Regions from separate parts of the Pulveribacter sp. genome, predicted to be linked through region 2. Evidence: predicted binding sites of a transcription regulator. Region 2 holds the regulator's gene; the other holds the start of a gene.

Evidence for each region. The regulator sigma-54, encoded in region 2, starts transcription at its own class of promoters, with help from an activator protein. The targets are predictions, from matches to a motif close to TGGCANGNAANCTGCTTT.
Region 1: a site for sigma-54 is predicted at 1,374-1,391, ahead of nirB (nitrite reductase large subunit NirB). Genes of this name have one in related genera too.

Annotation. Positions count from the first base shown of each region.
Region 1 covers NZ_DAMATK010000002.1:969,847-974,072, reverse strand. Annotated here, with positions in the region: gene nirB (nitrite reductase large subunit NirB) at 1-1,279, opposite strand, end outside; gene RT282_RS10825 (efflux transporter outer membrane subunit) at 1,616-3,151, opposite strand; gene RT282_RS10820 (efflux RND transporter permease subunit) at 3,148-4,226, opposite strand, start outside.
Region 2 covers NZ_DAMATK010000001.1:235,488-239,713, forward strand. Annotated here, with positions in the region: gene RT282_RS01095 (IPTL-CTERM sorting domain-containing protein) at 1-369, opposite strand, end outside; gene RT282_RS01100 (thioesterase family protein) at 533-976, opposite strand; gene RT282_RS01105 (RNA polymerase factor sigma-54) at 990-2,549, opposite strand; gene lptB (LPS export ABC transporter ATP-binding protein) at 2,635-3,417, opposite strand; gene lptA (lipopolysaccharide transport periplasmic protein LptA) at 3,417-4,043, opposite strand; gene RT282_RS01120 (thiol:disulfide interchange protein DsbA/DsbL) at 4,154-4,226, opposite strand, start outside.

The DNA of each region.
Region 1 (4,226 bases), on a different contig from region 2:
CGCCGTTGCAGCCGCAGATCTCGGCGTCGTCCGGCAGGCTGGCGGCGTGGCTCTGACCGGCGTGGCCGCCCTCGCCGATGTTGCTTTGGCCAAAGAGCAGCGCGTTGCGGATGTCGCCCACCGGCCTGCCTTCACACAGCAGCCGGAAGTACCAGCCGCCATCCACCGCGTTGCCATACAGGCAGGCGCCCACCAGCTTGCCGTCCTTGAGCACCAGCTTCTTGTACAGACCGCTGCCGGGGTCGCTCAGCACCAGGCTCTCCGTGCCCTCGCCGCCCTGGAAGTCGCCGGCGGAAAACAGATCGATGCCCGTCACCTTGAGCTTGGTGGAGGTCTGCGATCCCGTGTAGCGGCCGATGCCCAGCTCCGCCAGATGGTTGGCCGCCACCCGCCCCTGCTCGAACAGCGGCGCCACCAGGCCATAGGCCACGCCCCGGTGGGCCACGCACTCGCCCACAGCGTAGATGCGCGCGTCGGTGGTGGTCTGCAGCGTGTCGTTCACGACGATGCCGCGGTCCACGTGCAGGCGCATGCGCTCGGCCAGCTGCGTGTTGGGGCGAATGCCCACGCACATGACCACCAGCTCGGCGGGCACCTCGCTGCCGTCTTCGAAGCGCACGGCGCACACGCGGCCGGCACCGTCGTCCAGCAGCGCCTGGGTGCGCGCCTGCATCAAAAAGCGCATGCCGCGCGCGGCCAGGCTGGCCTGCAGCATGCGGCCGGCCGTGGCATCGAGCTGGCGCTCCATCAGCCACTCGCCGGCATGCACCACGGTGACCTGCATGCCGCGCCGCATCAGGCCGTTGGCCGCCTCCAGCCCGAGCAGGCCGCCGCCGATGACCACGGCGTGCCGCTGGTGTGCGGCGGCGTCGATCATGGCCTGCGTGTCGGCGATGTCGCGGTACGCCAGCACGCCGTCCAGCTGCGCCCCCGGGATGGGCAGCATGAAGGGCACGGAGCCGGTGGCCAGCACCAGGCGGTCGTAGGGCGCGCTGATGGTCTGTCCGTTGGCGCGGGTGGCCTGTACCAGGCGGCGCTGCCGGTCCACGTGTGTCACGGTGCAGCCGGCATGCAGGGTGATGCCGTGCTGCTCGTACCAATCCCAGTCGTTGAGCACGATCTCGGGCAGCTGCTGCTCGCCCGCCAGCACCGGCGACAGCAGGATGCGGTTGTAGTTGGGGTGCGGCTCGGCACCGAAGATGGTGATGTCGTACAGATCGGGAGCGACCTTGAGCAGCTCCTCGATCGTGCGCACCCCCGCCATGCCGTTGCCCACCATGACCAGCCGGTTTCTTTTCACCTTGCATCTCCCAGGGGCGTAGCCCCATGTCGCGGATCGGGCCGGCGCCTGCCGCGCCGGTTGCCAACCTGTTATTGCAACGGCTGTGCCAGCGCGGAAAATTCAAGGCAAAAAGGGCTGCAGCGCTTGTACAGCAAGCGCGAGCAGCTATGAAAAATATAGTGAGGTCGGCAGTGCATGGTGCACTGCAATGGTGCACACCGGCGCCCAAGCACGTGCGCTGGCGCCTGCTGCGGTGCGCGCACGGCGGCAGGCGCCGATGCGCGCAAGCTGCATTTCAAAAGGCGCGCCGCGCGGGCCGGCGCGCCGGCGGGGCTACTGCGTGGCGACCCCTTGCCACTGCCCGCCCAGCGCCTTGTACAGCTGCACGCGGTTGGCCTGCTCGGCCAGCTGCAGTGCGATGAGCGCCTGCTGCGCGGTGTACAGCGAGCGCTCGGCGTCCAGCACCGCCAGGTAGCTGTCGGCCCCGAGGCGAAAGCGCGCCTGCGACAGCTCCAGCGTGCGCTGGGTGGCGTCCACCAGCGAGCGCTGGGCGTCCAGCCGCTCGGTGAGCGTGGCCCGGTCGGCCAGCGCGTCCGCCACGTCGCGGAACGCCGCCTGGATGGCGCGCTCGTACTGGGCGATGGCCGTCTCGCGCGCCACCTCGGCCACGCGCAGGTTGGCGCGGTTGCGCCCGGCGTCGAAGATGGGCAGGCGAATCTGCGGGGCGAAGCTCCAGGTGCCGTTGCCGGCGCCGAACAGGCCGGACAGCTCGTTGCTGGCCGTGCCCACGCTGGCCGTCAGGCTGATGGACGGAAAGAACGCCGCGCGCGCCACGCCGATCTGGGCGCTGGCCGCCGCCAGCGAGCGCTCGGCCGCGCGCACATCGGGCCGCCGCAGCAGCACGCTGGAGGGCAGGCCGGGCGCGATGGAGGGCAGGGCGGTGGCGGTGGCTGGCGGCTCGGCGGTGCGCGGCTCCCCTGCGGGCGCCGTTCCCTGGGGCTGCGGCTGCGCCGCGGCGGGCTCGCGCACCGCTGGCTCGACGTTGGGCGGAAGCAGGTTGATCGGCACTGCGCTGCCCACCAGCAGCGCCAGGGCATTGCGCCCGCGCGCCACCTGCGCCTGGTAGGCGGCGACGTCGGCGCGTGCGCCATCCACCGTGGTCTGCACCTGCGCCAGGGTCAGGCCCGAGGCTGCGCCCAGCGCGTGCGTGCGCTGCGTCAGCGCGAACTGCTGCTGGCGCGCGCGCAGCGTGGCGCGTGCCAGCAGCAGGCGGCGTGCATCGGCGTCCAGGTTCAGCCAGGCTAGCATGACGTCCGAGGCGATGGCGATGCGTGCGCTGTCGCGGCTGTCCTGGCTGCGCAGGAACTCCTGCAGCGCCGCCTCGTTCAGGTTGCGCACGCGGCCCCAGAAGTCGATCTCATAGGCCGCCAGGCCCACGCTGGCGCTGTACTGGCCGGCGACGTTGCCGCGCCCGGCGGTGGTCAGGTCGTCGGCCGTGCGGGTGCGGGCGGCGTTGCCCGTGGCAGTCACCGTGGGCAGGCGGTCGGCCTGGGCGATGCCGTACTGCGCACGGGCGCGCTCCACGGCCAGCACGGCGACGCGCAGATCGCGGTTGTCCGCCAGCGCCATGCCCAGCAGCGTGCGCAGACGCGCGTCCAGCACGAAGGCGGGGCCGGTGGGCTCAGGAGCCAGCGCGGCCTCTGCGGGCGCGGGGGCATCCAGCGTAGCCGGCACGGGCGGCGCCGGCAGCTCGTGCGGCGGCGCCAGCGACATGCAGGCGCTGAGCAGCAGCAGCGGCGCGGCGGCCAGCGGGGCGCGCGCGAGAAAAAGCGGGCGAAGCATCGGGATCGTCGTCGTTATCGTCGTCATGGCGTGGCGGTGTGGGCCTCCGTGGCAGAGGCGCTCGCGCGGCGGCTGAACAGCCGGCGCACCACCAGGAAGAACACCGGCACGAAGAAGATGCCCAGCAGCGTGGAAAACACCATGCCGCCCAGCACGGCGGTGCCGATGGCCTGGCGCCCGCCCGCGCCCGCGCCGGTGCCGATGGCCAGCGGCAGCACGCCGAAGCCGAAGGCCAGCGAGGTCATCAAAATGGGCCGCAGGCGCAGGCGCACGGCCTGCACCGTGGCATCGATCAGGCCCAGGCCGCGCTCTTGCAGCTGCACGGCGAATTCGACGATCAGGATGGCGTTCTTGGAGGCCAGGCCCACGGTGGTCAGCAGGCCCACCTGGAAGTACACGTCGTTGGCCATGCCGCGGGTGTAGGTGGCGATCAATGCGCCGATCACGCCCAGCGGCACGGCCAGCATGACCGACACCGGCACGCTCCAGCTCTCGTACAGCGCGGCCAGGCACAGGAACACGAACAGGATGGACACAGCGTACAGCAGGGGCGCCTGCGAGCCGGACTGGCGCTCCTGCAGCGACGCACCCGTCCACTCGAAGCCGATGCCAGGTGGCATCTTGGCCATGATGGCCTCGACGGCGGCCATGGCGTCGCCGGAGCTGGCGCCAGGGGCGGTGCCTGCCTCCATCTCCAGCGCCGGGCTGCCGTTGTAGCGCATGAGCTGGGGCGAGCCGCTGGTCCAGTGCGTGGTGGCGAAGGAGGCGAAACGCACCATCTCGCCGGTCTTGTTGCGCACCGCCCACTGACCGATGTCCTGGGGCAGCATGCGGTACGGCGCGTCGCCCTGGATGTACACGCGCTTGACGCGGCCCTGGTGGATGAAGTCGTTGACGTAGCTGCCGCCCAGCGCGGCGGACAGCACGCTGTTGATGTCGCCGGTGGACACGCCCAGGGCGGCGGCCTTGCGGTCGTCCACCTCGACCTTCAGCTCAGACGTGTCGTCGAAGCCCGTAGTGCGCATGTTGGTCAGCTGCGGCACCTCGCGCGCGGCGGCGATCAGGTCGTCCCTGGCCTTCATCAGTGCCTCGTGGCCCAGGC
Region 2 (4,226 bases):
GTGCTCGCCGCCGGGCAGGCTCTGCACGTGGTGCACCACGGCGGCATCGGCCTCCTGCGTGGTGATGCCGTACAGGCTGGCCAGCGCCTTGAGCTCGTCCCGTGCGACGCCAGCGGGGTCCACGTTCGCGGCGCGGGACTTGGCCAATGCGGGCCGCAGCTGCACAAAAGTGGGCAAGCCCAGCCGCTCCTCGCGCGACAGGCTCCACACCTGGGCGGGCATGGCCTGCGCGGCCTTGCGCTGCACGGCGGGGGGCGACTCGCCCAGTGCGTCGATGGGCGCCAGCTCGCGTGCGTGGGCGATCGGAAGTGTCAGGGCGCCGGCGCACAGCAGGGCGACGGCCCAGTGGCCTCGGATGGGTGGGTGCATGGGTTGGTTACTATGGTTTGTGTAGCTGCCAACGCATGCCAGGAAAGGGCTAGAGCCCAAAAACCACTAAAACCAAGCCCACGCGGCCGGACTATCTTAACGGAATGTGACTTTTCGCAACATTCCTTCAATTAGGTAATTTGCGGCCCGGCCGCCTACGCCTTCAGGGTGCCGGCGCGCTGCGCTGCTGCAGCAGCAGGCGGATGGATTCCGGTATGGGCGCCGGCCTGCGCGCGGCGCGGTCAATGAAGACGATACCAATCTTGCCCCGGGCAATCTCGCGACCCTGGGTGGTTTCGGTCATTCGGAACACCAGGTCGAAGCCATAGCGGTTGAAGTCCTGCGGCACCATCTCCACGCGCAGCGTCTCGCCGTGGAAGGCCTCGGACTTGTACTGCGCCACGATGTCGCCGACCACGGTGGACAGGCCGGCCACGTCGGCCTCCGGGTAGCCCAGCGACTGGAAGAAGCGCACGCGCGCCTCCGACACCAGGCTGAGCAGCTGGGCGTTGTCCAGGTGCCCGCCCTGATTGACGTGGCTGATGTAGACCTGCAGCTCGGTGGCGAAGCCGAAGTGCGCGGGAAGCTCGAAGACGATGCGGGCCATGGGGAGGTGGTTGCTAGAGTGCCTTGCGCAGGTTGGTGGGGGCGATCTTCATCGCCTCGCGGTACTTGGCCACGGTGCGGCGTGCGCATTCGATGCCCTGCTCCTTGAGCATCTCGGCGATCTTGCTGTCCGACAGGGGCTTGGCCGGGTTCTCGGCGGCGATGAACTGCTTGATCAGCGCCCGCACGGCGGTGCTGGAGGCGTTGCCGCCGGTCTCCGTGCCCAGGCCGGAACCGAAGAAGTACTTCAGCTCGTAGGTGCCCTGGGGCGTGGCCATGTACTTGGCGGTGGTCACGCGCGAAATGGTGGATTCGTGCAGGCCCAGCTCTTCGGCGATGTCGCGCAGCACCAGCGGGCGCATGGCCAGCTCGCCGTGCACGAAGAAGCTCTTTTGCCGCTGCACGATGGCCTCGGACACGCGCAGGATGGTGTCGAAGCGCTGCTGCACGTTCTTGATGAACCAGCGCGCCTCCTGCAGCCGCGCCTGCAGCTGCGGGTGGCCCTGGCTGCCGCGGTGGGCGCGCAGCGCGCCGGCGTATTGCTCGTGCACCTGCAGGCGCGGCATGACCGCCGGGTTGAGCTGCACGCTAAAGCGCTGCTGCGTGCCGCTGCCGATGCGCCGCACGATCACGTCGGGCACCATGGCGAACTGCTGCACGTCGGCAAAGCGCCGGCCCGGGCGCGGCTCCAGCCGGCCGATGAGGGCGATGGCGGCGCGCGTCAGCGCCTCGCTGGCGCCACAGGCCTGCGACAGGCGGCGCACGTCGCGCCGGGCCAGCCAGTCCAGCGGCTGTCGGCAAATGGCCAGCGCAGCCTGCACGGTGGGTGCATCGGCCGGGCCGGCCTGCTGCAGCTGGGCCTGCAGCTGCAGCGTCAGGCATTCGGCCAGGTCGCGCGCGCCCACGCCGGTGGGCTCCAGGCTTTGCAGCAGGCCCAGGGCCAGAGTCAGCTGGTGCAGCAGCTCCTCGTACCGTTCGTGCTCCCAGTGCTCGCCCAGCAGGCTGTCGGCCAGGGCGGGCAGGGGTTCTTCCAGGTAGCCGTCGTCGTTCAGCGAGCCGATGAGCAGCGCCAGCGCCGCCGCTTCCTCCGGCGACAGGCGCAGCAGCAGCGCCTGGCGGCTCAGGTGCTCGACCAGGGTCTCGTGGCTGCGCGCCAGGTCGATGGCGTCGCCCTCGGTGTCGCTGCCGCTGCTGCCGGCGCGTGCGGGGCTGTCGCCGCTGCTGCCCCAGTCGCTGTCGGGGCCGTTGGCTTCGCCCTCCCAGTCCAGGCGCTCTGGAGCGTCGGGCAGGCCGGCGGGCTCGGGGGCGTCCAGGCCGGGGTCGGCGGCGCCTTCCGGCGCTTCGGCATCATGTTGGCCTGTAGTGCGCGCCAGTTCTGCGCTGGCAGCTACTGAATCGATAGTGTCCGGCGCGCCATCCTCGGCCTCTTCCAGGAAGGGGTTGTCGGCCAGCATCTGGCCCACCTCCTGGGCCAGCTCCAGAGTGGACAGCTGCAGCAGGCGGATGGATTGCTGCAGCTGCGGGGTGAGCGCCAGCTGCTGCGAGACGCGCAGGGCCAGCGTGGGGCGGTTCATCGGGCGGCGCCGCCGTGCGCCGCCGCCGTCATGGGCGGCGCCGGCATCGGCGGTGCGCGGCGGCAGGCCATGGCAGCTTGCGCCCTCACATGCGGAAGTGCTCGCCCAGGTACACCCGGCGCACTTCGGCGTTGTCCACGATCTCGGAGGGCGTGCCCTGGGCCAGCACGCTGCCATCGCTGATGATGAAGGCGTGGTCGCAGATGCCCAGCGTCTCGCGCACGTTGTGATCGGTGATGAGCACTCCGATGCCGCGCGCCTTCAGAAAACCGATGATGCGCTGGATCTCGATCACGGCGATGGGGTCGATGCCGGCGAACGGCTCGTCCAGCAGGATGAAGCGCGGCTGCGTGGCCAGGGCCCGGGCGATCTCCACGCGCCGGCGCTCGCCGCCGGACAGCGCCAGCGCTGGCGACTCGCGCAGATGCTCCACGCGCAGCTCCTGCAGCAGGCCCGTCAGGCGCTGCTCGATCTCGGCGCGCGGCAGCGCGCGGCCGTCCTCGCCGCGCTGCAGCTCCAGCACGGCGCGCACGTTGTCCTGCACGCTGAGCTTGCGGAAGATGGATGCCTCCTGCGGCAGGTAGGACAGACCCAGCCGCGAGCGGCGGTGAATGGGCATGCTGGTCACGTCGTGCTCGTCGATGCCGATGGCGCCGCCGTCGCAACGCACCAGGCCCACGATCATGTAGAACGAAGTGGTCTTGCCCGCGCCGTTGGGCCCAAGCAGGCCCACGACCTCGCCCTTTTGCACCGACAGCGACACGTCCTTGACGACCTGGCGCCCGCCGTAGGACTTTTGCAGGTGGCGCGCCTGCAGCCGGCTGGGGGCGGTCTCGGCCGGCGCGGCGCCCGTCGTGCCTGGCGCCATCACTGCTTGCCGCCGCCCAGCTCGCTGCTGGGGCGCAGTGCCGGGGCGGGAGCGGGGGCCGGCGTGGCGGCGGAGGGTGCCGTCTCGCGCGGCGCGATCACGGCGCGCACGCGGCCGCCGGCGCTGGTGTTCGCCGTGGGGGCGCCGCCCTCGACGGTGAACACGTCCGTGACGTTGCTGTAGACGATGCGTGCGCCGGTCAGCTCATCGCTGAGCGTGGCGCCCCGGTAGCGGCGCAGCTCGCCGCGGCGGATGAGACGCACCACGTCGGCGCGGCCGTCGTACTCGATGCGCTCGGCCTCGCCCTCGACGAACTCGTCGGGGGCGCCGGGCGCGGTATCGCGCTTTTGCCGGAAGAAAGCGCGCTTGCCAGCCTCGGCGGTGACGATGCCGCTTTGGTAGCCGTCCGGGTCCTGGTGCACCTCCAGGCGTGCGCCGCGCAGCACGATGGAGCCCTTGGTCATGACGACGTGGCCGGTGAACACCGTGGTCTGCTGCAGCTCGTCATGGCGCAGCGCATCGGCCTCGATGTTCATGGGCTTGTTGCGGTCGGCCTTTTCCGCCCGCGCGGCCGGCGCCAGCGCCAGCGCGGCGCACAGGGATAGGGAGAGCAGTCGATGGTTCATGGGGGGCACGAATCTTGCGTTCATTGTAGCCACCGTGATTTGCCTGGGCGGCCAAGAAAAAAGGCGCGCCCGTGGCGCGCCTTCGATGGCCGGGGGAAGCGGCCGGCGGATCAGCTCTTGGGCGCCTGGGCGGCCAAGTGCTCCACCACGCGCAGCACGCTTTCCATGTTGCCGGCCATGGTG